DNA from 2 places in the Bacillus smithii genome. Region 1 is predicted to be linked to the other one. Evidence: riboswitches for the same ligand, from Rfam matches in the RefSeq annotation. Region 1 holds a riboswitch; the other holds the start of a gene.

What was found. A riboswitch is a leader RNA that binds a small molecule or an ion and turns the genes downstream of it on or off. The one in region 1 is predicted to bind thiamine pyrophosphate.
Region 2: another riboswitch for thiamine pyrophosphate. It lies ahead of BSM4216_RS14530 (ABC transporter substrate-binding protein); the one in region 1 lies ahead of thiD (bifunctional hydroxymethylpyrimidine kinase/phosphomethylpyrimidine kinase).

The regions. Positions count from the first base shown of each region.
Region 1 is NZ_CP012024.1:1,933,041-1,936,446, reverse strand. It holds gene BSM4216_RS09015 (ISLre2 family transposase) at 1-956, shown strand, start outside; TPP riboswitch at 1,121-1,235, shown strand; gene thiD (bifunctional hydroxymethylpyrimidine kinase/phosphomethylpyrimidine kinase) at 1,352-2,152, shown strand; gene thiM (hydroxyethylthiazole kinase) at 2,180-2,989, shown strand; gene thiE (thiamine phosphate synthase) at 2,976-3,406, shown strand, end outside.
Region 2 is NZ_CP012024.1:3,094,248-3,097,653, forward strand. It holds gene BSM4216_RS14510 (ArsB/NhaD family transporter) at 1-939, shown strand, start outside; gene BSM4216_RS14515 (YvrJ family protein) at 1,087-1,230, opposite strand; gene BSM4216_RS14520 (DUF2922 domain-containing protein) at 1,321-1,539, opposite strand; gene BSM4216_RS14525 (DUF1659 domain-containing protein) at 1,561-1,776, opposite strand; TPP riboswitch at 2,001-2,110, shown strand; gene BSM4216_RS14530 (ABC transporter substrate-binding protein) at 2,250-3,260, shown strand; gene BSM4216_RS14535 (MTH1187 family thiamine-binding protein) at 3,257-3,406, shown strand, end outside.

The DNA.
Region 1 (3,406 bases):
GAGTGATTAGTCACGAAGCTATACGTCAACACCTGTTACAGATTGAAAGTATCCCAAAAGAGCGACAGCCTGTAAACTATCCTGTCCTATTCGTGGAAGTGGACGGCCTATATGTGAAACGTCAAGGAAAAGGAAAACGGGGCAAGGAAGAAAAAATTGCAGCGGTTCATCAGGGCTGGGAAATCAACGGAAAACGAGTAAGTTTGAAAGACAAACGCCATTTTATTCACCGTGGGAACCAGCCATTTTGGGAGGCGTTTGAGGATTTTCTCATTGAAAACTTCGAGTATGACCCAACTGTCCATAAGCTAGTAATAAACGGGGATGGTGCCGGATGGATTACAGCCTGTCGAGACCATTTTAAAGGCAGGGCATTCTTTTCAATTGACCGTTTCCACGTGGCAAGGGATATTCGCAGCTTATTCCGTAAGCATCCTCGCTATCGCCAAATGCAAAAGGCACTAGCGTCCTATGACAGTCAGAAACTACTTACGGAATTAAACAGTGCTGTTGGAACACTAGAGACAGAGGATCAGGAAGAACGTCTTGACCAATTGATTCGTCAACTAGAAAAATATCCTGAAGCCCTCGGGGATTACCGGAAGTGGCTCCAAGAACAAGGTATTGACACCAAAGGAATGCGTCCAATGGGAAGTGCCGAGGGAACGATGAGTGTCTTCGCAAAAAGGCTCAAAAATGGACGTAGCTGGGTAGAAAAAGGCGTAAGTGCCATGATTACTGGATTGGTGGCTTTCCTAGACAATCTGGCATTGAAAACATTATTTGGGAAAGTCGAAAGATGGACAGAAACCAAGGAGGAAAAGAATCCACCAAAACATTACGTAGAAAAGGTGACAAGTACAATTGGTGAAGTCACAAGAGACAATCTCCTATACCTAAAAGGTAAGGCAAATATTCCAGTGTACAAGACTTTAAAGGAGTTGGCCGGATTTTAAAAAAGACAAATTTTTTATCAAGAGAGTACCCTAAAATGGTGAATCCGCTTTCATTGTTAGGGAGAAAAAAACTGCCCACAAATACTTGACTCAATCAAAGTGAAAGCTAATCTTACATTTTGCTAGATAATATGATATAGTGATGATAGAATTGAATATATTTTCATTTACACTGGGGGAGCCAAAAATTGGTTTGGCTGAGAGTAAGGCCCGTAAAGCCTTTAACCCTTTAAACCTGATCTGGGTGATGCCAGCGTAGGGAAGTGCTTCTTTTGACGAAAACTTATTGATGTTGTTTTCGTTATTTGAAAAATAAAACCCGGACCCCAGTGTTTTGCGCTGGGGTTTTTTGCTGGCTTGTAAAAACGATTGTGAATGTACTGGAGGCGTTCAAATTGAAAACTGCATTAACCATTGCCGGCTCTGATTCAGGTGGAGGAGCAGGAATTCAAGCCGATCTTAAAACGTTTTCCGCACTTGGAGTATACGGCATGTCGGTCATTACGGCTGTGACGGCACAAAATACGAAGGAAGTTCGATCGGTTCAAAATATAGATGTAGAAGTGATTCAAGATCAAATAGAAGCGGTTTTGGATGATTTGCCGGTAGATGGGATCAAAATTGGGATGTTGTCTACAGAGGAGATTATCAAAACCGTCTCTAAATGCCTGAAAGAGGTTCGCAATATACCGATTGTATTAGATCCGGTGATGATATCCAAAAGCGGACATCCTTTATTAAGAGACGATGCTGTCTCCGCGTTAATTCAATATTTGCTCCCGCTCAGCTATATCATCACACCCAATCTTCCAGAAGCAGAAGTATTGGCGAATATGAAAATTACGGATCAAGACGACATGGTGAAAGCGGCCGAAATCATTCTGGAGAAAGGTCCAAAGTATGTTTTGGTGAAAGGCGGGCACTTGGAAGGAGAAGCAGCTGACCTTTTCTATGATGGTGAACAATATCGATGGATAAAAGGAGAACGGATTCAAACGAAAAACACCCATGGGACAGGCTGTACATTGTCATCTGCGATATGCGCTTTCTTGGCTCGAGGTGAACAGCCTTTTACGGCAGTTGAAAAGGCCAAAGATTATATTACGACCGCCATTCGCCACAGCCTGGAAATAGGCGGGGGGCACGGACCAACCCACCATTTTTATGATTTATATCAAAAAGCTGGATTATTATAGAACTCTGCAGAGGAGAAGTGATGGACGATGAAAGAAGAAATCGCAGCATTAATGGAGCAAGTTCGATCGAAAAATCCGCTTGTTCACCATATTACGAATACCGTCACGATCAATGATTGTGCGAATGTGACGCTGGCCATTGGCGGATCACCTGTTATGGCCGATTCCCCAGAGGAAGCGGCTTCTATGGTTAAGCTTGCTCAGGCGTTGGTGATCAATATGGGAACGTTGACAGAATCTACTTTTACCGCCATGGTGCGTGCATCACAAGAAGCCAATCGTCGGCAAATTCCCGTTGTATTAGATCCGGTTGGAGTCGGAGCGACGTCGTTTCGCAATGAAAAAGCAAAAGAATTTTTGCAAACAGTCGATCCGCAAATTGTCCGCGGGAATGCGAGCGAAATTTCCTCATTGATAGGCGAAGAAGCGCAGACAAGGGGAGTCGATGCCGGGAACGTTAACGAAGATCTTGCTCTCTTAGCTTCACGGGCGGCAAAGCTGTTAAAGGCAGTAGTTGTCGTCAGCGGTCCAGTGGATTACATCTCAGACGGAAATCGGACAATTGGGATTCAAAATGGTCATCCGATTTTAACAAAGGTGACGGGAACGGGCTGTATGGCTACTTCTTTAATCGGAAATTTTGCCGGAGCAACGAACGACTACTTTTACGCGGCGATTGCCGGGATTTCAGTGATGGGAATCGCAGGAGAGTTGGCATACCGCTCTTTTGGCGAATCACCGGTGGGTACTGGAAGCTTTCATATTCGCTTAATCGATGAAGTTTCTTTTATGAACAGTCGTACTTGGCAGAAAGAAGTGAACTTTGTTGAAGTTTAATGTCAAACAGGCGCTTTCTTTATATCTGGTGACCAGTGAATCAATGGAATTGGAGGAATTATTGAATAAAGTTGAAGCGGCCATTCAAGGCGGTGTGACGATGGTGCAGCTGCGAGAAAAACAATCGTCAGGCAAGCTTTTTTTGAAAAAGGCGCTTGCCTTGAAGTCGCTGACAGAAAAATATGAGATTTCGCTTGTTATCAATGACAGGGTCGATATTGCGCTGGCTGCGGGAGCGGATGGTGTTCATGTCGGACAAAGCGATCTGCCGGCAGCCTATGTGAAAAAAATCGTTCCGCCTTCCATGTTCGTAGGGGTTTCTTGCAGCACCGTAGAGGAAGCAAAAGAAGCCGAAAAACAAGGAGCCGATTATTTAGGAGTAGGTGCTGTTTTTCCGACGAATAGCAAAAAAGACGC
Region 2 (3,406 bases), 1.2 Mb from region 1:
GTGCTTTTAATCGTGCCGATGACTTTCAACATTACGAACCGCTTGAAAATCAACCCGGTTCCTTATTTATTAGGAGAAGTGTTCGCTTCCAACATCGGCGGAACCGCCACATTAATCGGCGATCCGCCGAACATGATGATCGGAAGCGCCGTTAAGGAATTAACCTTTCTGTCCTTTATGAATAACTTGGCCCCCGTCTGTTTCCTTGTGTTGCTCGTTACGATCGCCATTCTCGCCTTTTTGTTTCGAAAACAGCTCACCACCTCGGCAGTTCTCAAAGAAAAGCTGCTCGCTTTGGATGAAAAAAAAGAAATAACCAATGCAGTACTTTTGAAAAAATGTTTGTCCGTCCTGCTTATCACGATTGTCGGCTTTTTTTTCCATCCGCTTCTGCATGTTGAAACAGCCGTGATCGCTCTGTTAGGAGCTTTCATACTGTTGTTATGGACGGGAGGAGAATATTTGGAATCAGCTTTGAAAAAGGTGGAGTGGACAACCCTTTTCTTCTTTATAGGACTGTTTGTCATTGTGGGCGGGCTGGTCGAAACAGGACTTATTTCCGCACTCGGCAAAAAGGCGATAGAAATAACCGGCGGGAATGTGACGATCGCATCGTTTTTGATTTTATGGCTAAGCGCGATTGTTTCGGCGTTTGTCGATAATATTCCTTTCGTTTCCACCATGATCCCGCTTGTCCAAACGATGGGCGATTTGGGAATTAAGAATCTCGAACCGCTGTGGTGGAGTTTATCTCTTGGTGCCTGTCTTGGCGGAAATGGTACGTTGATCGGCGCCAGCGCCAACTTAATCGTAGCCGGTCTTGCCGCCCAACTAGGCGTCAAAATCACCTTCACTTCGTTTTTAAAAATCGGATTTCCGCTTATGCTTATTTCGATTCTTATCTCAAGCGTCTATATTTATCTTCGTTATTTATGGTAGACCGAAAGAGAAGCCGGCACATCTTTTCCTATCAAAACAGGAGGGTTCTGTTGTCCCTTTTGATGTCGTTGAAAGACAAGAGCCCCGGCCTCTACCAATAGATTCAAAGGCGCAGGGCTCTGCCATTGGAATGGAATCGGTTTAAGGCTAAGCTTTCATCCGCATCCGTTCGGGGAGGGTTTGAATCGAATGGATAACGTCATCCAGCTTCGTCTCCACACGATACAACAGATAAAATGTCACCACGATCGGAAACCCTACATCTTGGATGAATGAAAGTAATTGTTCCATTTTCCCCCTCCTATTCTTCGTCAATGTTCGGAAAGAATGATCCCGCATGAACCTATCATACGGGATCATTCATCATGGATGGACCGGAAATTACTCAAGTGAATAGTCAGTAGTATTACGTTCTACCAACCGCGCACCTTGGATTCCAACCAATGAACCGTTTGGCGTTTGGAAAATGTTAGCCGCGATGATGCTGGTCATGGCCATTTTCATCTCTGCAGGACTGAGCGTTTCTTTCGGACTGTCCACCGTAATGGACGCTGTTTTCCCAAGTTCCGTTTTAAACTGCAGTTCAAGCGTTTTAGCCATATTTCTCCCCTCCTTCATTCATTACAAAATGTCCGACTGATCACTGCGTTCGACTCTCACAAGCGGCTTATCCGACAACGAACCTAAAGCATTGGCAGCTTGGCTCAACTGATCCGGTGTCGCTTCCAACCGGATGTTGGAAAAAGTCTTCGCTTTATAAACCGGCTTTCCTTTTTCATCCAAACCATAATCGAACACCAACCGCAAACTCGATGCTTTCAAATTAGCTTCTGCCATGTTCTCCCCTCCTTTCACTCCTTATATAGAAAAAAATGTCCGGACAAGACACCATAAGCAGCTCTATATCTCAAAAACTTAGAAAACTCAAAACCCGGCATATGCACTCTTCTGTTTAAACCCCTTGTCAAGAAAAGATTTTTCAGTCATACTAAAAAATAGAAAATGGAATAACGTAACCACAATCAGCGGAAAGTTGAATCTTGCGCTGATAGGTCCAAGATGAGAATTTGTAGGGGAGCCGGTAGTGCCGGCTGAGAAAGCATCCGCTAGATGCTGACCCTTCGAACCTGATCTGGTTGATGCCAGCGTAGGGAACATATTCTCAAACAGGCGGTTTTTTCTTGTTTGAAAATATGGCGTTCGGGATCAACCCGGACGCTTTTCTTTTGTTCCCATTTGCCTCCATGAAAAGATTGACTTTTGCCTGATTGCGGTTCAACATCTTAAAAAATAGATTAGGAGGAACAAAAATGAAAAAATGGCTTCTTGCTCTGTCGGCTGTTTTTCTTCTTGCCGGCTGTGGCCAACAAGGGGGAAAAGATCAAACAGCCAAAGACACGAAAGATGTAAAAAAAGTGTCTGTTGTACTTGACTGGACGCCCAACACCAACCACACCGGTCTTTACGTGGCGAAAGAAAAAGGATTTTTCCAAAAGCACGGTCTTGATGTCACGATTTTGCAGCCGGGAGAAAGCGGACCGAATCAACTGGTAGCTTCCGGAAAAGCTCAATTTGGGATCAGCTCGCAAGAAGAGGTAACACAAGCGCGTGCACAAGGGATTCCGCTCGTATCCATCGCAGCTGTGATCCAGCATAATACATCCGGATTTGCTTCTCCTGTAGCAAAGCATATCCAATCACCGAAAGACTTTGAAGGAAAAACATACGGCAGCTGGGGATCTCCTGTTGAAAAAGCGGTTATACAATCGATCATGCAGCTGCAAAAAGCTGATGTTAACAAAGTGAAATTTCTCAATATCGGTAATACCGACTTTTTAACCGCTGTAAAACGGGATGTTGACTTTGCCTGGATTTTTTACGGATGGGAAGGAATCGACGCCGAATTAAAAGGGGAAAAACTCAACATGTTGTATTTGAAGGATTTTTCCAAAAAACTAGATTACTACACCCCTGTCATCATCACGAACGAAAAACTGATTCAAACCCAGCCCGATATCGCCAAAAAATTTATGGCTGCTGTTTCTGAAGGCTATACGTATGCCATCGACCATCCAAAAGAAGCGGCCAATTTGTTGTTAAAAGGAGCTCCCGATTTGGATAAAAAGCTCGTCATGAAAAGCCAAGAATGGCTTTCCCCAAGATATCAAGATGATGCTCCACGCTGGGGAGAGCAAAAGAAAGAAGTTTGGGAAAACTACGCTGATTGGATGTACGACCATCACGTATTAGACAAGCGAATTGACGTCCAAAAAGCCTTCACGAATCAATTCTTGCCGAATGCAAAAGGAGGAGAAAAATGAGCAATTCATTAGTCAGTATTCAAATCATTCCCCATACCAAAAATGGAGAAGACGTGATCCCCTATGTGGATGAAGCGATAGAAGTGATAGCCAACTCAGGAGTGAAATATGAAGTCCATCCGCTGGAAACGACAATGGAAGGAAAC